DNA from 3 places in the Fructilactobacillus sp. YLN 2507 genome. Region 2 is predicted to be linked to each of the others. Evidence: predicted binding sites of a transcription regulator. Region 2 holds the regulator's gene; each other region holds the start of a gene.
What was found. Region 2 encodes Rex, which represses fermentation and respiration genes when NADH is low (regulators of the CRP and FNR family bind a similar motif). Its sites were predicted from a motif close to TTGTGAANTANTTCACAA; they were not measured.
Positions count from the first base shown of each region.

Region 1: a site for Rex is predicted at 3,570-3,587, ahead of adhP (alcohol dehydrogenase AdhP). Genes of this name have one in related genera too.
Region 3: a site for Rex is predicted at 5,565-5,582, ahead of AC0GLY_RS06010 (zinc-dependent alcohol dehydrogenase family protein). Genes of this name have one in related genera too.

Region 1 is NZ_CM184303.1:213,066-220,855, reverse strand. Features, by position in the region: gene AC0GLY_RS00985 (DUF998 domain-containing protein) at 1-19, opposite strand, end outside; gene AC0GLY_RS00980 (SH3 domain-containing protein) at 90-2,285, opposite strand; gene adhP (alcohol dehydrogenase AdhP) at 2,480-3,511, opposite strand; gene pyrE (orotate phosphoribosyltransferase) at 3,626-4,252, opposite strand; gene pyrF (orotidine-5'-phosphate decarboxylase) at 4,263-4,982, opposite strand; gene AC0GLY_RS00960 (MFS transporter) at 5,225-6,448, shown strand; gene AC0GLY_RS00955 (P8 family protein) at 6,525-6,740, shown strand; gene AC0GLY_RS00950 (hypothetical protein) at 6,787-7,038, opposite strand; gene AC0GLY_RS00945 (hypothetical protein) at 7,028-7,639, opposite strand; gene AC0GLY_RS00940 (basic amino acid/polyamine antiporter) at 7,710-7,790, opposite strand, start outside.
Region 2 is NZ_CM184303.1:941,142-948,931, reverse strand. Features, by position in the region: gene AC0GLY_RS04930 (acyl-[acyl-carrier-protein] thioesterase) at 1-700, shown strand, start outside; gene tsaB (tRNA (adenosine(37)-N6)-threonylcarbamoyltransferase complex dimerization subunit type 1 TsaB) at 713-1,438, shown strand; gene AC0GLY_RS04920 (GNAT family N-acetyltransferase) at 1,422-2,021, shown strand; gene tsaD (tRNA (adenosine(37)-N6)-threonylcarbamoyltransferase complex transferase subunit TsaD) at 2,040-3,080, shown strand; gene AC0GLY_RS04910 (ABC-F family ATP-binding cassette domain-containing protein) at 3,115-5,061, opposite strand; gene AC0GLY_RS04905 (redox-sensing transcriptional repressor Rex) at 5,201-5,851, shown strand; gene AC0GLY_RS04900 (TPM domain-containing protein) at 5,871-7,373, shown strand; gene AC0GLY_RS04895 (LemA family protein) at 7,409-7,790, shown strand, end outside.
Region 3 is NZ_CM184303.1:1,147,800-1,155,589, forward strand. Features, by position in the region: gene AC0GLY_RS05980 (DegV family protein) at 1-362, shown strand, start outside; gene map (type I methionyl aminopeptidase) at 443-1,240, shown strand; gene AC0GLY_RS05990 (ammonium transporter) at 1,366-2,556, opposite strand; gene ribB (3,4-dihydroxy-2-butanone-4-phosphate synthase) at 2,849-3,469, shown strand; gene AC0GLY_RS06000 (hypothetical protein) at 3,548-3,796, opposite strand; gene rbsK (ribokinase) at 3,860-5,485, opposite strand; gene AC0GLY_RS06010 (zinc-dependent alcohol dehydrogenase family protein) at 5,839-6,852, shown strand; gene AC0GLY_RS06015 (DUF6198 family protein) at 6,874-7,665, shown strand.

The DNA.
Region 1 (7,790 bases), 730 kb from region 2:
GGTAATTCTGGTTGCCCATATTCTAAAAATTCCCCTTTTTGTTTTATGATTAACGCCATAAAAAAAGACCCATAAGGGCCTTTTTTAAATTAAAATGCTAAGTTTAATTTGGCAATCCAACGTGATTGACCTGAATAATTTGTGTAGTGTAACCAAGTATATCCATCAGCCTGTTTAGTACCATCGTAGTAAATTGTTACCTCAGGATCAAGTAATATTTTAGTATTACTATTTAAACTTGCTTCATCACGAACATATTGGCTTCCAGAAGTAGTATAAGCACCAGTTGCTGCTTCCATTTCACTAGCATTATTACCTGGTTGTTGTACTGGTTGAGCATCAGTGATTTGAGCAACCCAGTGTGACTCACCAGCATAGTTAGTGTAATGTAACCAAGTATATCCATCAGCTTGTACAATACCATCATAGTAAATTGTAATACCAGAATCTAAGGTTCCAGCAACACTGGCATCAAGACCAGCACCACTACGAACATTTTGAACTCCGGCAGTAGTGTAAGCACCAGTTGCTGGTTCTATTTCGCTGGTATTATTTGCGGGTTGTTGTACTGGTTGGGCATCATTTAAATCAGCAATCCAGTGAGCATCACCAGCATAATTAAAGTAATGGTACCAAGTGTAACCATCGTTATCAACCGTTCCATCGTAATAGATCGTATTCCCAGCATCTAAAATTGCAACGGAATCAGCCTCAATACTTGCACCGATACGAACATTTTGTGCTACAGCAGTAGTATAAGCACCACTAGCAGGCGTAATTGCACTATCCTTACTTGGGGCTACTTCATTAGCAGGTTGAGCTGGTTGGTTATTAGTGTTTTCAGTATTTCCGTTTGAATTTGAAGGTTGAACTTCTGGTTGAACATCATTATTTGACTGAACTTCATTAATGTCAGCAATCCAACGAGAGGCCCCAGAATAGTTACTGTAATGCATCCAATTGTAACCATCGTTATTTAAAATTCCATCATAATAAATTGTAACACCAGGATCTAATGTTCCAGCAACGGTAGTATTAAGACCAGCATCCGTACGGACGTTTTGGCTAACTGAAGTCGTATATGAACCATTTACTGGAGTCATTCCTTCAGTATTACTTGGTTGAGCTGGTTGATTAGTTTCTGGATTAACGTTAGCGTTGTTACTTGCTGATTGATTATTGTTATTTGAATTTGATTGACTTTGAGTATTATCGTAACGACCCAAATTATTGTAATTAATAACACCAATTAAGGTATTAGCATAATTGGGATCTGTAGCATATCCATCGGCTTGCAACATTTGACATACATAATAGTAATCTTGGCTATAAAGTAAGTTTGCATAACGTGAATTAGCTGCTAAAAAGTGTCCATGATCTTCAACACTTGCAGCAAAGTCAGGGTAAGCACGGAATTGATCTTGAATCGTTACATAATGACCATTGTAATATTCTTGAGTTGATTGCCAAGTAGACTGTCCGTTATATTCACCTTTAATTCCATAAAGATTATTACCAGGAGCAGATTGTCCCCAAGCACTTTCAACGATTGCTTGTGCAATTGAAACACTAGGAAGAACCCCATATTCATTCCAAGTATTTTGAGCTCCAGGTACTAACTGACTAATGAAAGTTTGGTTAGCTGGAGAAGTTTTCCCAGAAAGATCAGGATTATCATCATTTAATCTAGCAACATATTGTGAGTTGCCATTGTCATTACTATGCAACCATTCATATCCATCGTTATCAACACTACTATCATAATTAATTGATTGACCTGGTTGTAGAGTATTAACTACATCAGAATCTAAACTTGCACCATTGCGAACATTTTGAGTTTGCGCAGCAGTATAAGTTGCAAACTGACTTGATTTAGCAAGTTGAAGTGCACTTGGTGCACTATCAGTTACAGAAGCTGCTTGGTTATCAGCATCACTTGCATTAACTGCATTAGTTTGAGGTTGTGCTACGTCAGTTACCACATTAGTTTGATCATTAGTTGACGCTACCTGATTATTATCTGAACTTTGATTTTCACTTTGGTTTTGATCTGCACTTTGATTTTCTGGTTGAGCCGATACTGCAGTTTGATTTACCGTAGCTGTTGGTTGAACATCATCGGCAAAAGTAGGCGCATTCATTAAAAATAATGAAGTAGATGCAAATGTAATGCCCATTGCAATCTTAATCCAGCCATGCTTTGACTTGCTTAATTTTGTTCTTGTTTTGGTTTCTCCAGTAGCCGTAGCCATCCGATTATGTGCTCTAGTATACTTGTTATCCATAAACTCATTCCTCTCTTATGTATCACATGACTTATGTATATAGTTAATCTTTTCTTAATTATTAAAGATATTCATATGATAACACAAATAATCAAATAAGGTATTTATATTTGACATAAATTAAAAATTTAAAGTAGTTGTAATAAAAAAAACATGGTAAAAGTAATTTACACCATGTTCTCTTAATTAAAAAACTAATCTTTTTCACCAGTGAAATCAAAAACTACACGGCCAACAATCTTACCAGCCTTCATTTCATCAATCACTTTATTGATATTTTCAAGTTTATCAGTTCTAACGATTGGTTTAACTTTTCCTTGAGCACCAAAGTCAAAGGTTTCACGTAAATCTTGACGAGTACCAACAAGGGAACCAGCTACTTTAATTCCATCAAGCACTGTTTTATCAATGTTAAGAGCCATATCACCCTTTGGAAGAGCAACCGCAACTAAAGTCCCATTTGGTTCTAGGGCATCAACGGCATTAGTAAAGGCTTGTGCACTAACCGCCGTTACGATTGAATCGTGAACTCCACCATTAGTTCCTTTAATAACTTGGTCAGTTGCATCCGCATCGTGACGATTAATTACTAAATCAGCGCCATTTTCTTTAGCAGCTTCAAGCTTTTTAGGATCACCGTCAGTAACAACTACTTTAGCTCCAAAAACGTTATGAGCTAATTGAACACCTAAATTACCTAGTCCACCAGCACCAACAATTTGTGTCCATTCACCCGGTTTAGTATCACCAATTTTAAGCGCCTTATAAGTTGTAACTCCAGCACAAGTTAATGAAGTAGCTTCAACTGGATCTAGTCCTTCTGGAACTTTAACAGCGTATTTGGCATCGACAATACATTCTTCAGCCATTGCACCATCAACTGTGTACCCTGCATTTTTAACGTTTCGACAAAGAGTTTCATTACCAGTTACACAGTACTTACAAGTACCATCTGCTGAATAGAACCAAGCAATTGATACTCGATCGCCAATTTTTAGATTAGTTACGTTTTCCCCAATTTGAGTTACGCGTCCAACCCCTTCATGTCCAATAATTCGACCAGGAACTTCACCAAAATCACCTGAAGCAACGTGTAAATCAGTGTGACAAAGACCACAATATTCTACTTTTACTAAGGCTTCATTGGAACGAATGGGACGTAAAGTAACATCTTTAATATCAACATATCCATCTGAATCAGGTCTAACAACAGCAGCTTTAACCATAATAATTCTCCTCTTTATAATGAAACCAATAATTATTAATTTTAACAAGTTCATTATAACGTGAATAATTTCACATTGCAATTAATTATAGATAAAAACTAATTTTAACTATGCTTACCAGTTCCAAGGATCCTGGTGCCATTGATTTAATGATTGGTATTTGGCTTCAGTAATTTGCTTAGTTTTGTATAATTCATCAATTAATTTAGCATAGGTCACTAATGGGCTAAATTTCAAGCCTGCTTCCGCAAAGTTTTTTTCTGCATCTGGAAAACCATAAGAAAAAATTGAAACTACTCCAGCAACTTGAAAACCTTCTCGTTGAACTGCTTGAGCTGCTTGAATTACGCTTCCACCAGTCGAAATTAAATCATCAATTAAAACCACTTGATCATTTTGCCTAATCCGTCCTTCAATTTGTTTACCCGTTCCATGATCCTTTGGTTTTGAACGAACGTAAACCATTGGTAAGGCTAACTCATCAGCTACAATGGCAGCATGTGGAATTCCCGCAGTTGCAACGCCACCAATTACGGTTACATCTGGATATTGATTTTTAATTAGCTGCGATAGTGCCTTTGCAATCATGCTACGTAACTCAACATACGAAACCGTTAAACGTAAATCAGTATAAATTGGTGATTTAATTCCACTTGCAAATTCGAAATAACCTTCTGATTTAAATTGAACAATTTTATCTTCCACTAATTGATTTAAAATCTGCGTTTCTAAGTTTTGCATAATCATTCTCCTATTTTTGTAAGTTCCAGTCCTTTAAATATCGATCATAAGCCATAATTGGATGCTTGCTCTGCGTAATTGGGCGTCCAACCACAATTGCAAAAGCTCCATCTGCTCTGGCAGTTGCAGGATTAGCTACACGACTTTGATCACCAACAGCATCTTGTTGCATTCTGATTCCCGGAACCACATATTCAAAATCACGGCCGAGGGCTTTAGTTAAGTCAGGAAGTTCCAAAGCAGAAGTAATTACCCCATCACAACAAGAATTTTTCGCTAGCTTAGCTAAAGCAACAACCTGTGCATTCATTGACAATTTACAATTTTGTTCGTTTGCTAAAATCGCTTGTGAAATTGAAGTTAGTTCGGTCACTCCTAGTAAATGAGGTGCTTGTAATCCAGCGCGTTGAGCTCCTGCTTTTAGTCCTCGCTTGGCAGCTTTTAACATTGCTTGGCCACCGAGTGTATGAACAGTTGTATAATCAACTCCTAGTTCTCCCAACTGTTCCATAGCTTTTTCCACGGTATGGGGGATATCAAACAGCTTCAAGTCAAGAAAAATATCACAACCACGCTGTTTAACTTGCTTGACCACTTCTGGACCCGCTTGGTAAAAAAGTTCCATCCCAATTTTAACGGTAAGCTGACTAGGATTTTCAAATTGATCTAAAAACTGATTAACTTGGTTGATTTCTGGGAAATCTAATGCAATCATAAGTGGTTTATCCATTTTAACCTCCAAAAATTTCACTATGTAAAAAGACTATTCACTGATTTCAGAGAATAGTCTTCTAGAATTAAATTCGCTTTAAATTCAATTTGGCTTCTCTGAACCAATTAATTTGTTGTGAGAATTATAATATAATTCTGTGACTTGTACAAGCTAACCTTGTCACAATTGACAGTTTATGCCACAATACTAAAAGCAACAAATAAATAAGGCCCGTGAGCCTTTCTTTGGAGGATTTTTTTATGAATAATCAAATAACTAAGCACACTTCACTAACTCGGAACCAAAAACTGGTGTTAACTTCATCAAGTTTAGGCTTTGGATTAGAAAATATGGATGTGCTTTTTCTTTCTTTTACGATGAGTTCGATTATCGCTTCTTTGCATGTTTCAGCTGGTGCGGCTGGTCTAATTGGGACCATTACTAACTGGGGAATGTTACTAGGCGGAGTAATTTTTGGAATGCTTGGAGATCGATTTGGACGCGTAAAAACATTTACATATACCATTTTTGTATTTGCCTTTGCTACTGCTTTAATGAGCATTGCCAATAATATTTCAATGATTTATCTCTTGCGATTTATTGCCGGAATTGGAGCTGGTGGAGAATACGGATTGGGAATCACGCTAATTGCTGAAGCATTTCCGAAAAAAGAACTTGGTAGAATGTCATCAATCGCAGCAATTGGTGGTCAATTTGGAGCAATTGCTGCTGCCATTTTAGCTGCCTTTGTTATTCCAAACTTAGGCTGGCATGCCCTTTATCTCTTTGGATTGCTTCCCATCATTTTAGTTTTCTTTGTTAGACGACACATCAAGGAATCAAATGAATTTCTCAATGTCCAAGCAAGTCGTACAACAACCACTATTCAAGCCATCAAAAAGTATATGTTTCCTAATTTAAAAACCACCTGGACCTCAATTGGATTAATGATTATGACCACTGTCCAAATTGCTGGATACTTTGGTTTAATGAACTGGCTACCTTCAATTGTTGAACAACAAAGCCATCTAAGCGTTAAAGGATCTTCACTTTGGATGATTTCTACAATTATTGGAATGAGCATTGGGATGATGACTTTTGGAACTATTTTCGATAAAATGGGTCCTCGTTTATCCTTTGGAATTTTTCTCCTTGCTTCGGCCATCTTGGTTTATACATTAGCTCTTGCTCATTCAACTGGGCTTCTTTTAATCATCGGAGCCGTGGTTGGTTTCTTTGCTAATGGGATGTATGGAGGCTATGGAGCCATTGTTAGTCGGCTTTATCCTACTGAAGTCCGCTCAAGTGCTAACAACATCATCGTTGGCGTTGGTCGTGCTGTCGGCGGAATGTCATCATTAGTAATCGGGATTATTATGGAACACTACAGTTTAATTGTAGTAATGCTCTTTTTATCAGTTCTTTACCTAATCAGTTTTACAGTTATGATGACTCTTCCAGGACTTAAAAAATTAAAACAATAATTCAAGCAGATTGTTAACCCTTTTCTTCAAAAAGAACTACTATGTAGTTGTAGATTAAGAAAGAGGAGAAATAATCATGACTGAAAATTTCGAAGAAAACACAATGTTAGATGAACACATGAATGAAGTATTTGATTGGTCAGATAGTCCAATGCCAATTCGGGATGCTTTATGGGATTATTATATGCAAAAGAATGCTAAAGATACCATTAAAACTGAAGAAGTAATGCAAAAATACTTAGACATGAGTGACGCAGATGTCAAAGCTGATGCTGAAAAATTGCTTAAATAATTATTTTCAAATAAAAAGGTGACTGGAAAATTTCCAGTCACCTTTTTTATTGATTTAACGGATCTGTATGGGTTGCTTTAAATTCTTGTTGCGCTTTTTTAGCGATTTTTTTATATTTAGTCGCAAATTTTGTACTGACTTTTTTTATTTCTGTATTTTGTGAAGTAATTTTTTGTGTTATTTGTTGATTTTGATAAAAGGCGTAGCCATTTCCAACTATCAAAAAGACAATTATAATAATCGGGATTGTAATAATTAAATTAGGCTTTTCAAAGATGATTTTAATTTTATTTAACATGTTGATCACCTCTAAAACTTTGAATTAAATGAAATCGAATCTTATTAGAGTTTAAATCTTGATGATTCAAAGTAACTTTAAAAAGATAATGGTTGGTATTAAGGCGATTTCCTCGTCTCCCATAATATGTAACTGTCACGTTTGAATAATAGTAATGCCCCTTTTGTGATACTTCATTACTATAATTATAAATTTTAACTTCATTTAACCGCGTATAGTGATTTACTGAAGCTAGCAAAGCCTCTGCATCGGCCTTAGTCATATAATTTTTGGTTAACTTAGTAATAGCTGTTTGATTTTCCAGTTGGGTTGGATAGTTACTGAAAATAATTTTCATACTGTCAGTCAGAACCGCATTGTTTGTTTTAGCAATTGTTTTCATATTTTGATAAGTTAAGTTTTCTTGATAAGTAACATCATCCGTCGTCATTTCATCATATGATTTTTTTAACATGTCATATTTAGTTTGAACATCACTCAATTTTTGCTGATTTTTATTTAGATTATATAAGTTAATCCCACCTAAAATTAACAATGCAAGCACAATTACGTTCAAAGTTCCTGCAATAATCAACTTGCGATATTTTTTGCTTTTTGTCATTAGAAAACATCCTTCACAATTTATTGATGAATAGTATATCGTATTTTTAGTTTGAGTGAGTAAAACTCTATTATGATAAACTAATTTTTCCGGTTGCTAATCCAATCACTGCCAAAATAGCAATAAACGTTACCAAAATCATTAATAGCCA
Region 2 (7,790 bases):
TGAAACCAACATTCATGAAACAATTACATTACAATATCTTTTAGATATTGTAATTCAAGCATCAGAAGATCAATCTCAAATTTTAAACCTAGGAACTGCCAAGGTTCAAGAAGATGGGGTTACTTGGGTAGTAATTCAATACGATGTTGATATCAAGCAATTGCCAAAGGCTGGTCAAACCGTAAAACTTCAAACACAGGGAACTAGTTATACAAAAAGTTTTGCTAATCGTCATTTTTGGATTCGAGATTTGAATGATAATATTTTGGCTGAAGTGAAAAGCTTGTGGGTTATGATGAATCTTACTACTCGCAAAATGGTTCGAATTCCAGAAGAAGCTGTGGTTCCTTATGGAAGTGAAAAGGTTAAACGACTTGAACGACTTCACAAATTACATAAATATGATGCTGAAAATGCCAAAACTATGTATTTCCCAGTTACTTTTAATGATATTGACTTTAATGGTCATGTTAGTAATACTAGATACATTAATTGGATGAGTGATACATTATCATTTGATTTTCAAAAAGATCGTTTACCAACGGGATTTAGTATTAAGTTTGAAGATGAAGTTCGTTATGGTGATCAGGTGACTAGCGTGGTAAATGTGATCGATAACGGTAATACTACTGTTCATCAAATTATGGTCGATGGAAAGGCCCGTTCGATGGCAGAAATTAATTGGAAAAAAATTAACTAAGAGAGTGAAATAATGAAAGTATTAGCAATCGATACCTCAAATCGTCCGCTTTCAATTGCGGTTTTAGATAATGAACAAATTTTAGCAACTACTACTATGACTACCCAACGAAAACATGCTGCATATGCTATGCAGATTGTGGAAAAGTTAATGCACTTAGCTAAATTACAACCGGAAGATTTAGATCGAATAGTAATCGCTGAGGGTCCTGGGTCATATACTGGTCTTCGAGTAGCTGTGACTATTGGTAAAGTTCTTGCTGATACTTTGAACTTAGAGTTGGTGTCAGTTTCCAGTTTGTTAACATTAGTCTTAAATGTGCAAAAAGAAGGCCAATTAGTGATGCCACTTTTTGATGCACGTAATGATATTTTATTTACAGGTCTTTATCGGACATCGGCACAGGGACCAATTGAAATAATTCCTGATCAACATGTCTCATTTGCTGATTTTGTAAAACAAGTTAGTCAATATGATGAACCAATTGTTTTTTTAGGCGAAGATGTTGACAAATATGCGGAACGGTTACAAACTGTTTTTGGAAGTCGTTTTAAAACAATGGTTGGAATTGACAATCTTCTACAAGCTTCTAAGCTAGGAATTTATGGTGAACAACAAAAGCCAATTTCTGAGATTGCAAGTTTGGTACCTAAGTATCTTCGACTAACGCAAGCAGAATCTGATTGGCAAAAATTACATCCAGGAGAAGGTCCCGAATCTTATGTTGAACAAGTTTAAGCAACTTTATTTAAAATACAAACAAAACCGTAATGAAGAAAAAATTAATCAAGCATTACAATTTAAAAATCAAACGGTTACGATTAATAACATTAAATATTTCTTGGGAAAGGGCATGATGACGGATGTTCCCGAAATTCTCAAGCTTGACCAAGCCGCTTATTCTAGTGATTTGAAGTGGAGCAAAGCTCGCTTTTTAGATGAGTTAAAAAATAGTAAAAACTCCTTTTATTTAATTTTACGAAAAAATGATGAATTAGTTGGGTTTATTTGTATTGCTCTTTGTCGAGATGAAAAATGTGCTCATATTGAAAACGTTGCAATTAAACCGGAACTTCAAGGACAAGGATTAGGGTACTTCTTAGTTACGACTGTAATTCAACGAGCTCGTCAAATGGGATTGGAACAAATTGATGTTACTTGTCGAGTGCAAAATATTAAAACACAAGATTTATTTAAAGATTTAGGTTTTGTTCAATTGAACATTAAGCCTGATTTTTATAAAGATGGTAGTGAAGCGGTTTGTTTACAACTACATTTATATAAAATTAATTACATCGGCTCAAAAAATTTTGGAAGATAAGCGTGGGGAAAAAATAAAATGGATAAAGTTAAACAAAAAAGCTTGATTTTAGCATTTGAAACTAGTTGTGACGAAACTAGTGTCTCCATAATTAAAAATGGAACTGAGATTTTAACTAACATTGTTGCAACTCAAATTAAGAGTCATCAACGTTTTGGGGGAGTAGTTCCTGAAGTTGCTAGTCGTCATCATATTGAACAAATTACGCTTTGTATTGATAAAGCGCTTTTATCAGCACAAGTTACTTATGATGATTTGACAGGAGTAGCTATTACATACGGTCCAGGTTTAGTAGGATCACTTTTAGTTGGAATTACTGCTGCTAAAGTAGTAGCATGGGCCCATCATTTACCATTAATTCCAGTTAATCATATTGCTGGACATATATATGCCACTAACTTTGAGCATCCTATTGAATTTCCAGCGTTGGCTCTGGTTGTTTCCGGGGGTCACACTGAGCTAGTGTGGATGCCAGCAGAAGGCCAATTTAAAATTATTGGGGAAACACGTGATGATGCAGCTGGTGAAACTTACGATAAAATTGGTCGAGTGATTGGGATTAATTACCCAGCTGGGCCAACTGTTGATAAGTTAGCTCATGAAGGAAAAGACACTTTTGATTTTCCACGAGCAATGATGAAAGACGATAATTTTGATTTTAGTTTTAGTGGATTGAAGAGTGCATTTATTAATACGGTTCATCATGCTGATCAGGTGGGGGAAACTTTAAACAAATCTGATTTAGCAACTAGTTTTCAAAATGCGGTCACAGATGTTTTGGTTACTAAGGCCATGCTTGCATTAGATAAATACCCAGCTAAAGAATTTATTTTAGCTGGAGGAGTTGCTGCTAATCGTGGTTTGCGGGAAAAGTTAGATTATGAATTAAGTAAACGAGACGTTGACTTTGTCAAAGCCCCATTAAAACTTTGTGGGGATAATGCTGCGATGATTGGTGCAGCAGCTGAAATGTTGCAGCGCCATGGTGCTAAAGCAGATATGGGATTGAATGCTGATCCAGGGCTTGAGTTTGAATGGGAAGAAAATGAAGAACAATAAAATTATAAAAAAGAACCCTAATTAGGGTTCTTTTTTATAATTCTTCTAATTTTAAGCTAGCATTTTCCCACTCAGTTTCGGTTTCGGTTTGTTTCTTGGTAATATCATCAAGTTGGGTTTGTAACGCCTGGCTTTTGTTATTATCATTATAGTTTTCTGGTAGCGTCATGGCCAGTTCAATTTCATTTTTTTGTTCATCGAGTTGGGTAAGCTTGGTTTCTAGCTCATCGATTAAACGCGATAATTTTCGCTTTTCTCGTTGAGCTGCCTTATTAGCTTGGTAACGTTGCTTGGTATCAGAAACTGGGGCAACTTTAGTAGTCGTCGTTGGGTTAGTTTCACTTTCGTGAGCTTCAATCTCGACTTCCTCGGCTTTTTTGGCAGCATAGTAATCATAATTACCCATATAGATTTTAGAGCCATCAGCACTAAGCTCCATGATGTCGGTTGCTAACCGATTAATGAAATAACGGTCATGAGAAATAAACAAAATGGTTCCTGCAAAATTTAAAAGTGCTTTTTCCAAAACATCAATACTATCAATGTCCAAATGATTAGTTGGTTCATCCAACACTAAGAAGTTATCTTGATTCATTGATAGTTTAGTTAAGAGGAGACGAGCACGTTCCCCACCCGATAAATTAGCCACACTTTTTTCTACGCTTTCGCCACTAAAAAGAAAACTTCCTAAGATTGAGCGAATTTCACCTTCAGGAATAGTGGGATAATCATCCCATAGTTCGTGTAAAACATCCTTTTCAGGATGCAGACTAGCTTGTTGTTGATCGTAATAACCAACACTTACTCCAGTTCCAAATTGAAAATCTCCACGAATTTTAGGTAATTTTCCCAAAATCGTTTTTAAAAAAGTAGATTTACCAATTCCGTTTGGGCCAAAAATGGCCATTCGTTGATGATTTTTCAAATGTAGATTAATCGGATAACTTAACTCAACATCATCATACCCAATGCCTAAATTATCTACATCTAAAACAATATTTCCGCTTTTTCGTGCTGGATGAAAGCGAAAATGAGCTGTTCCATGAGTTGACTTGGGTTTATTAATTACATTTAACTTATCGAGTTGCTTTTGTCTGGCCTGAGCTCTTTTAGTTGTGGATGCTCTTGCAATGTTTTTTTGGACAAAATCTTCTTCTTTTTTGATTTTTCGTTGTTGTTTTTCGTAATTCTTTTCGTCAATTGCTTGGCGACGTACTTTTTCGTTGACGTAATTAGTGTAATTACCCTTATAATAATTCATTACACCATGATCTAAGTTATAGATTTCGTTAACCACTTTGTCCATAAAATAACGATCATGGGAAATAATCAAAAGGGCACCAGTATAAGATTGAAGATAATTCTCGAGCCATGCAGTTGTTTCCATATCGATATGGTTAGTTGGTTCGTCAAGCGCTAACAAATCTGGCTTTTCTAATAATAACTTTGCTATAGCAAGTCGAGTTTGCTGTCCACCTGATAATTCACTAATTTTGCGTTCATAATCAGATTCGTAAAAGCCAAATCCAGCTAAAACGGTTCTGATTTCAGCACGATACCCATAGCCATTTTTTAAGGTGAAGTCTGCCTGTAATTGATCATAAGCTTTCGATACCTCAGCTAATTTAGTTGGATTACCATTAATTTGGGGATCACTAATTTGAGCTTCAAGTTCGTGTAATTGAGCTTCTTCTTGAATAATTGCTGAAAAAGCTAATCGCATTTCCGCAATTATGGTTCGATCAGAATGTAAGCCCGTATTTTGGGGAAGATAACCAATCGATAAATTCTTCTTTTGATTAATCGTTCCTTCACTAGGGGAACTTTCACCAACTAGCATTTTTAAAAGAGTTGATTTACCGGCACCATTTTGTCCGACCAAACCAATTTTACTATTAGAATTAATTGTTAAACTAAGATTAGAAAAAATGGGTTCGCCATTAAATCTTTTGGTGAGATTATTAGCTTGTAAAATAATCACAAAATCACCTACTTTCTCAGTTAATTTTACCATATTATAGCTAAAGGCTTGTGAATTTGAAATGTTAAAATTTCACAAGCCTTATTTTTATGGTAAGATATAGTATAAAACATATCTAAATTTTAAGGAGTAAGATGTAATGACAGAAACCAAGATTCCACGTGCAACTGCAAAAAGGCTACCGCTTTATTATCGTTATTTAAATATTCTGCATGATGGCGGAAAAGATCGGGTTTCTTCAAATGAATTAGCGGAAGCAATTCACGTTGATTCTGCTACCATTAGACGTGATTTTTCTTATTTTGGGGCTCTTGGCAAACGCGGCTATGGTTATGATGTCGATGATTTAATTGAATTTTTTAAAAATATTCTTCATCAAGACCGCTTAACAAACGTTGCTTTGATTGGAGTTGGTAATTTAGGACATGCATTATTGAACTTTAATTTTCACCAAGATAGTAATATTCGAATTTCTGCAGCTTTTGATACAAATCCGAAAAATATTAATACCATTCAAGGTGGGGTTCCCATTTATCCCATGGACCAAATGGTAAATCAATTAAAGGAACAACAAATTAGTGTGGTTATTTTGACAGTTCCAGCAAACGTTGCTCAAGAAGTGGCTAATCAGGTTGCTCAAGCGGGGGTAAGTGGAATTTTGAACTTTACTTCGATTCGATTAAATGTGCCAGAAAGTATTCGAGTTCACAATGTTGATTTGACTAATGAACTGCAAACACTAATTTATTTTATTGATCATTATGATAAAAAAGGCAACGAAGTAGAATAAAAGAGTGGAGGTAAATTATTTGAGAGCTACAGTAAAAAAATATTTTATCGTGACTCTTTTTTTATTAACTTTTTTGGGAGTTTTGAGTGGATTTCAAGTTGCAAAAGCTGATGGAATTCATGAATCAGCTTGGGTAAAGGATAATGCTCAAGTTTTGAATCAAACAACAATTAAACAAGTTGATTCGATTAACGAGAATAATTTGAAACAAGTAAAGGGACATCCACAGTTTGCAGTAATTACCACGAAAGGATTGCCCAAAGGAGTTTCTAGTATTGAAGATTATGCTCATGACCAAATGAAACAACTTGGAATTGGCCGCAAGGGTTGGAATAATGGAATTTTACTAATTATTGATACTCAAAACCATGTTAATCGTTTGGAAGTTGGGACTGGATTAGAGGCAGCTTTACCAGATGGTGCAAAATCCAAGCTGGTAAATGCTAAAGTTCAACAAGCATTTAAGCAAAATGATTACAGTATTGGAGTTAATGAATTAGCTACTAATGTTTATCAATATTTAAATGCCCATCAAAGTGCAATTAGTAAGTCTAGTAGCGTAAATAATTCCCAACCAACGACACCAGGACTTAAAAGTAACAGTGTAGTAGCAGTTTTTCAACGTAATCAAGCTAAGGTTGCGTTTGTTTTATTTTTATTAATTGGTTTTGGACTAGTCAGTTTTGCAATAAGTAAGTTACTTTTTCCTAAGTTGCGAAATCGAGATCAACATACCTTAGTTCAAAGAAAGTTTGCGAAAACTGGAATTAATAACAATCAGCTGTTGCAAAAATTAAATCACTTTGTAACTGATGAGCTACAACACGATCAGAGATTTAACGTTAATAGATTAAGTATGCCTGAATGGTGGTATTTATTAAATTCGCTTAATTTAAAGCAACCAATTAGTTTAGCTCAGAATTATAATTTAGAAATTAAAAAAGGTAATCCACTTTATCAGCAACAATTAATTTCAAATCAAACCTTAGCTAATTACAAAAAGCAATTACAACAGCGGCAACGAACAAATCTTAATGTGGTTGCCGAAGCTGCTCGAAATTATGCTCTGCAAAATAATTTTCCAGGGAATGTAAATCAATTTGTCAATGATACGGTTAGACAAATTTCCCGATTAACTTGGTTTGGTTTATCAAATATGGATTCTGAATTTAAAACCAAGTTGCAAGATGCCTTAGAAATCATGTTTGCAGATGCTACCTTGCATTATCAAGTTAATCATGATGCTAGTTTACGTGCAAAAATGAAAAGAGCTGGCATCTATAATCCAGACCAATACATTAATGATTTATCCAATGAGCAAAAGAAAAGCTTTGTAACACATGGTTTAATCAATACCGCTTTGCTTTTAGGGGCAATTGGGTTATTACATCATTCAAATTGGCATGATAATAACTTTCCTCCGATGGGGGGAGGTTTCGGGGATAGTGATTCAGGCTTTGATGACTTCGGTAGCGGTTTTGGTGGTTCTGGCGATGATGACGGTGGCGGATTTAATTTTTAATTACAACTAACTTAGTATAAATAAAGGAAAAGAATATGACTAAAAATACAAAAATAACTTTAAGCATTGTTGGGGCAATTGCCTTTTTGGTAATTGCAATTGGCGGTTGGTTTATTATGTCCCAAAATAGTTTACGTGTTAGTCAGCAAAATGTTGATCAGCAATGGAGTAATGTTGAAGTTCAATTACAGCGACGAGCTGATTTAACGCCACAATTAGTTGGTGCGGTTAAAGGAAATATGAAGAATGAACAAAAAATATTTGGACAAATTGCGGATGCAAGAAAACAATATGATAGTGCTAGTACGCCGGCTGATAAGGTCAAACAAGCAGATAACTTAAACACAAAAACGCAAGTCTTGATTAATGCAGTTCACGAAAATTATCCTCAATTGGCCAGTTCTTCAAATGTTAATG
Region 3 (7,790 bases), 210 kb from region 2:
ATTTGGATTATTTAGTAAAGGGTGGTCGAGCTAGTAAAGCAGTCGGCTTTATTTCTTCAATCATTAAATTAAAACCAGTCATTACATTAGAAAATAATGATTTTCAATTCAAATATAAGTGTCGTGGGAAAAAGCAATTACGAAAAATAGAAGACCAAGTTGTTGCAGATGTGATTTCCAATCCCAACATCAAGGACGTCGGATTACCCTATGTCGATGATGATACCGAAGTTCGTAAAATTGCAGCCAAAATTCTAGAAGCCCGTCCTGATATTAATACCGAAATTAGCTACGTTAGTCCCTCTTTAATGCCCCACGCTGGTCCAGCTGGGTTTGCCATTATTTATAACGACCAATACTAATCGTTTAGTAATCTTTTCTGTGTTAAATAGTGGTATATTAAGTACATAGGGAACAAATCATTACTAAAGGAGAAATTTACTTGATTACATTAAAATCAGATCGTGAAATTAAAAAAATGGCTGAATCTGGTGCAGTTTTAGCTGGAGTGCACCAAGGATTACAAAAGCTCATCAAACCAGGCCTAGATACTTGGAAAATTGAAGAATACGCTGATAAATATATTACGGAACATGGGGCAACTCCATCTGAAAAGGGCTTTGATGGCTATAAGTTTGGGACTTGTATTTCTATCAATGACGAAGTTGCTCACGGAATCCCTCGCAAGGGATTAAAACTTAAAAAAGGTGATTTAGTCAAAGTTGATATGTGTGTTAATAAAGATGGCTTTGAAAGTGATTCATGTTGGACGTATGCCGTAGGAGAAGTTAGTCCAGAAGCCAAAAAGTTAATGGAAGTTACCAAAACTGCTCTTTACAAAGGAATTGATCAGGCTCAAGTTGGTAATCGAATTGGTGATATTGGTGCCGCAATTCAAGCTTATGTTGAAGATGAAAATAACATGGGTGACGTTCGTGAATTAATTGGTCATGGAATTCAACCTTCTATTCATGAAGATCCAGCTGTTCCTGCGTATGGGGAAAAGGGCCAGGGTCTTCGCTTACGTCCTGGAATGACAATTACAATTGAACCAATGGTGACCCTTGGTACTTGGAAAATCAAAGATCGTTATGATGCTAAGGATGACTGGACTTATTACGTTACTGCTGATGGATCGCTTTCAGCTCAATACGAACATACTCTCGTAATTACTAATGATGGTCCTAAAATTTTAACGTCACAAGACCCCACCGTTGATGCAAAATACTTATTAAAATAATTTCCAAATGAAAAAGCTTGATGATTAATTTCATCAAGCTTTTTCATTTGGATTACCGAAAACATCTAAACTAGCTGGTTTTCTATTTAATTTCATCATAAAATTAATTTCATCATAAAAAATTCTTACATTAATTCACGAAGTTTTTCCTCCGCTTTGGAAATACGCATTCTGATAATTCGTTTAAGAATTACAATAATCAAGGAAACAACGATGACTGTGAAAACAACCGTAAAAATCGTTGCTAGAAGTTGTACGCCAAGCAGATGCCATGATCCACCTTCTAATAAACCACTTTCTGAAATTGTAGGATTAACAGTTTTACTAGCAAATAATCCAGTTAAAATACTGCCAACAATTCCGGCAATTCCATGACAGCCAAAGGCATCTAACGTATCGTCAATTTTAATAATTGGTTTAATGAGGTTAATGAATAAATAACTGGCTAATGTCGCTACTAGGCCAATTATCATTGATCCAGCAATCGTTACATAACCACATGCTGGTGTAATAGCAACTAATCCACAAACGGCTCCTGAACAAATACCTAATAATGAAGCATTTTTCTTAAAACAAACATCTAAAATAATCCAAACTAGCATGGCGGTAGCAGTTGCAACAGTGGTAGTGAGCATGGCTTGCATTGCAATTCCATTAATTCCTAAAGCTGACCCAGCATTAAACCCGTACCAGCCAACCCACAACATTGAAGTTCCCAATACCACCCAACTCAAGTTAGCTGGGCTAGCATTTTGCTTGATGAGTCGAGGTCCTAAGAACCAAGCAAGAATTAACGCCGTAACTCCTGCATTAATATGTACGACTAGCCCACCCGCGAAGTCCAATGCACCAAGTCCTTGAAGAAAGCCACCGCCCCAAACCATGTGCACCATAGGATAGTAAACAAAAAGTGACCATAACACAACAAATGAAATTAAAAATTTAAAATCCATTCGGCCAACAATTGCTCCAACAAATAAAGCTGGCGTAATAATTGCAAACATCATTTGAAAAATAATGAAAGCTACATTATTTAGTTTTCCACCCGTCAAAGCGGAAGCAGCATCCATTTTAACGTTATGTAACATAAAATTGTGAAAGTCTCCAATTAGATTCCAATGATTACCAGAAAAAGAAAGTGAATACCCACAAATTACCCAAAGTAGAACTGGGATACTACACATGATGAAAACAGACATCAAAGTGTTATTAACTTGTTTTTTAGGTACCATCCCCCCATAAAAAAAAGATAACCCTGGTGTCATAAAGAACACCAATACTGAACAAACAAAAATAAACGCAATGTTAGTTGCCATAAAACAAATCCCCCTCATAAACTTAATGTAGTAAGTATATTCGCCTTATTTTTGCTTTAACAGGTTTAATGTTATGAATCGTGACATCAAAATAAATTACATTTAATTTAACAAAATTGTTCTTTTTTTGAGTTCAATATTAAATAAAAAAACACAAAAGCACTATTTTTTGAATAAAACACGAACTATAAAGTCGTTTACATTGATTATAGTTGCTAATTAAGCTATGATATAAAAGTAATTTAATTGGTAATCACATTATTGGATTTATATCTAAAGGAGTAGGGCAACTATGAAATATGCAACGATTGAAGACGCATTAACAAGATTAAACACCGGTGGCTTAATTATCGTTTCTGATGACGAAGATCGGGAAAACGAAGGTGACCTAGTTGGTTTAGGTGCCACTATTACTCCAGAAAGCGTTAATTTTATTATTACGCATGCTCGTGGATTACTTTGTGCACCAATTTCAAAAGAAATTGCTGATCGATTGAATCTAAAACCGATGGTTGAAAATAATACGGAAATTAACCAAACCTCTTTTTATACATCATTAGATGGAAGTTATGAGGCTACTGGTGTAACAACTGGGGTTTCAGCTTTTGATCGTACAGCAACCATCAACAAATTAGCCGATCAAACATCAAGTCCCAGTGATTTCGTACATCCAGGGCACATGTTCCCCTTAGTAGCAAACGAAGGCGGAGTCTTAGCTCGTAATGGTCATACCGAAGCAGCAGTTGATTTAGCTAAACTTGCTGGACAACCTCCAGTTGGAGCAATTTGCGAAATTATCATGCCCGATGGAAGAATGGCCAGAAAAGCATATTTAGAACTAATGTCAATTCAATATAATCTTCCCATTATTACAATCAAGCAGCTCCAAGAATATCTAAAAAAGCAAAAATAATTTATTCCAAACAAAAAAACATCTCTGATTTTAATTGATTCTAGCAAGAATCATCATCAGAGATGTTTTTGGTTTAAATTAAGCTAATTCAGCAGCTGAATTGTTGATTAAAACCCGTTTGTTTGGAACATCAACTTTATATTCAAGTTTAACTTCTTTGTCAGATGGAGTTACAACTGTGATAATTTTACTATCACGAATGTAACCATCAAGAATGTCATCATTTGATTTAAGCACTCCTTGACCATCATTATAAACCACTTGTGAATTATCGATTTGATAAGGAATTAATCCCACAATAATTTTTTTAATTGCAACTTCTTCCATCGTTAATACCTCCAAAAATTTAAAATATCCATACATCTATAATCTAACACAATTTTAACCATTTCACTTAATTTCTGAACGCTTAATCGTTTTAATCTGATCCCCACCAATAATTAGTTCATCACAGATATTCAAGAACAATCCGTGTTCTACTACACCAGTTTGGTTTTTCAAATCAGTAGCTAGTTTTTCTAAATCAGCATCTTTCGGAATAGTAATATTAATTAAATAATTACCTGATTCAGTTTCCAAAATATCACCATTATCCTTAAAGCGAAATTCTGGTTGATATCCATTTTCTTTCAAGTAACGAAATACCCCCATTCCACCAAATGGGATAACTTCAATAGGTAAAATGTGTCCGGCTAAGGAATCTGTATACTTACTTTGATCAACAATCCAAATATTTCGTTTTGACATATTTGCAACTAACTTTTCAAAAAGTAAAGCAGCTCCACCACCCTTGATTCCATTTAGTTGATGATCAACAACATCCGCTCCATCAACCGTCAAATCAACTTGGTCGATTGTATTAACGTCAAGCATTCGCATTCCTAGTTTTTCAGCTAATTTCTCGGTACCTACCGAAGTTGCCACGCATTGAATATCAAGCTTTTCCTCATTAATTCGCTGATTAATTGCTTTAACAAAATAAGCAGCGGTCGTTCCAGAGCCTAATCCTAAAACAATATGATTGGGAACCAGCTTAGCAGCATAGGCAGCAGCCTGAGCTTTTTGTTTTTCAATTTCAGTTTTTGTCATGTTATCCTGATTGATAACATGCAAGATTGCATCTCTAGTTGGAATTGAATTCTGTGCCCCAGCCACTTGAACAGTAAGTGAAGAAGCATGACTAGCATATAACATTGCTTCTCGAATGTTAGATAAGTCTGGTTTAAGTTGTGAAGCAAATGATCCGATAAAGGTGTCACCAGCAGCAGTCGTGTCAACTACTTTAGCAGGAAATGGTGGAATTAAAGCATGATCGGTAGGCGTGGCAAAAAATGATCCTCGACCCCCAACAGTAATAATGACCATTTTAATTCCTTTTTCAAAGAAAAAGTTGGCATTTGCTAACATCGAAGCTTCATCTCTGACTTCAATCCCAGTTAACGTCGCTGCTTCTGATTCATTAGGTGTGATAATATCAGTTAATTTTAATAATTCTTCCGGTAGTTGTTTAGCCGGAGCTGGATTCAAAATGGTTTGAACCCCATGAGCTTTAGCGATCTTAAATGCTGCAATAATGGCTGCAACGGGAATTTCCAATTGAGCAATCACGCAGTCGGCGTTAATAATGGCGTCTTGATGTGCCTCTACATCAGTTGGTGTCATTGCCATATTAGCACCACCATAAACATAAATTGAATTTTGTCCTGACTTGTCAACCGTAATGTAAGCTTTTCCTGTTTCATGTTCGGTTGTCGTAATCAAGTCAGAAACGTGCATCCCATCAGTTTTAAAACCTTCAACCATCATCTGAGCATCTTCATCATCACCTAATTTAGTGATAAACGTGGTGTCAGCACCAGAACGAGCAGCTGCAATAGCCTGATTCGCTCCTTTTCCACCTCCATGTGATTGTTGGTAAGTGTTAATTGCCAAGGTTTCTCCTGGAAGCGCATATTTTTCTACATTTAGTACTTTATCGACATTGGTCGATCCAACGACCACAATTTTTTTACTCATTATCATTACCTCCTCTTCACATTTTCATTATAAACTCGTTCCAATAAAAATGTAAGCGCTATCTTTTTAATTAAAAAGATTGTGAAATAATAAATTAAGTTTTCTGAATATGATCATGATTTTTTAGTTGTTAGAATGGGATTCACTTTAACTTTTTTTAAATATTAAATTTGTGAAAAGTATATTAATTAAAGTAACCCCCTTGCAATCAGCTTGGAAATCGCTTACATTAATATATGTAAAGCAGGAAGGAAATCAAAAAAAGTTTGCAAGATTCGTAACCTACTTTTTTGATAATACTTGCTCAAATCGTAACTAGACAATAAAAAAGGAGATTTATGATGGCTGAAAAAATGAAAGCTTTAGTAATGACTGGAAAACAAGAAATGCAAATGGAAGAACGCGATATTCCAACCCCTAAGAATGACGAAATCTTAATTGAAACTGCTTATGCTGGAATTTGTGGAACTGATAATGCCCTTTTTAACGGCCTTCCCGGTTCAGCTGATGCTGTTCCTCCAATCGTATTAGGTCACGAAAATTCAGGAGTTGTTGCAGCAGTTGGTAAAAATGTTACTAACTTTAAAAAAGGCGACCGGGTTGCCGTTGATCCTAACATTTACTGTGGTAAATGTTTCTACTGTCATATCGGTCTTTTTGAAGAATGTGATAATCTTTCTGCAGTTGGTGTAACTCGAGATGGTGGTTTAGAACAATACTTTACCGCTCCAAATACTGTGGTTTACCATGTTCCTGATGCTGTATCACTTAAAGCTGCTTGTTCCTTAGAACCAATTTCTTGTGGTGTACACACAATGCACATCATGGATAACATCCAACCACATATGAATGCTTTAATCATTGGTGATGGTTACATGGCTAAATTATTCGCTCAATTATTAAGAGCTTATGGTATTCAAGATATTACTATGACTGGTCGTCATGATGACTTACTTGCTCAAGAAAAGAAAGACTTGAACTTAAATCACGTCATCAACACTACTAAAGAAGAAATTCCTGGTGGCTACGACGTCGTAATTGAAGCCGTTGGTAAACCAGAAACTCAAGAAGCAGCAGTTGAACACACTAATAAAGGTGCCCAAGTATTCATGTTTGGGGTTGGAGAACCAGGTCAAACTTTCTCAATGAACACTTACGAAATTTTCAAAAAACAATTAACAGTTAAGGGTTCAATGATTAATCCTAATTCTTTTGAAGACTCACTTGCATTACTTGAATCAGGTGCCGTTAAAATCGAACCTTACCAAGCTAATACAATTAGCTTAGATGAAGTTGAAGGTGTCTTAAATCACACTACCCCTAAAACTGGTAAAACAGTGGTTGCTGTGAACCCAAACCTTAAATAATTAACTGCGAGGAGTAGGTATATGGCTGTAAAAAAAACCAAAAAGACGCCTCGTACAATTTCAATGAAAGCTTCTATTGTTTACTTTATCATTTCCTTAGTAATCAACTCGTTGGGTAATGTGTTAACTTTAGTTACGAGTGCCAAGGTTTTTCCATCATTTCTAGGATCAGCTTATTGGACTGCTGCTGAAACTAACTTAGGAATTGCTTTTCATTGGAACTTATTCTGGGCTTTCTTAATTTTAGGGATTGTGATTACTATTTTAAATGCAATCTTGGTCGGACACTGGGACTGGGGGCGTGCGCTAGGAAACGTAATCTTTATGGTTCCTTTCTCATGGTTAATCCAAACCTTTTATAATCTTTTTACTACGACTATTCAGTTGCCAGAAGCACATACGTTTGGCTTAATTACCCTATACATTTTAATCAATTTCTTTGGAGTTGCTTTAATTGCAATTGCTATTTCAATCTATCAACGGGTTAACCTTGTGTTACATCCTGCTGATGATTTGATGCAAATCTTGCGTTTTAAATACTTCAAAGGAGCTGCTGGAAAAGCAATGTGGGCGTCTTACATTCCTCCTACTATCATGGGAGTGATTGCTTTTGCCATTACACATCAGTTTACTTATTATGGAATTGGAACAATCTTTGCTTTCTTATTCCAAGGTAATATTACTGGGATTGCTGATACAAAAGTCTTTCCAAGTTTAAAGCATCAAGCCGTTGATATTGATCCTAAATTAGAAGAATCAATTGTAGCAACTAATATTGATGATGATATTTCAAAGCAAGAAAAAGAAAAATAAATTTTAACCATTTTTAAGCGTGTAATCTTCGGATTGCACGCTTTTTTATTCTATATAAAGTTATAATTTTCGGTATTTGCAATGTTTGTTTTCGTTACATGAACAGTCGTATCAAATACATTGAC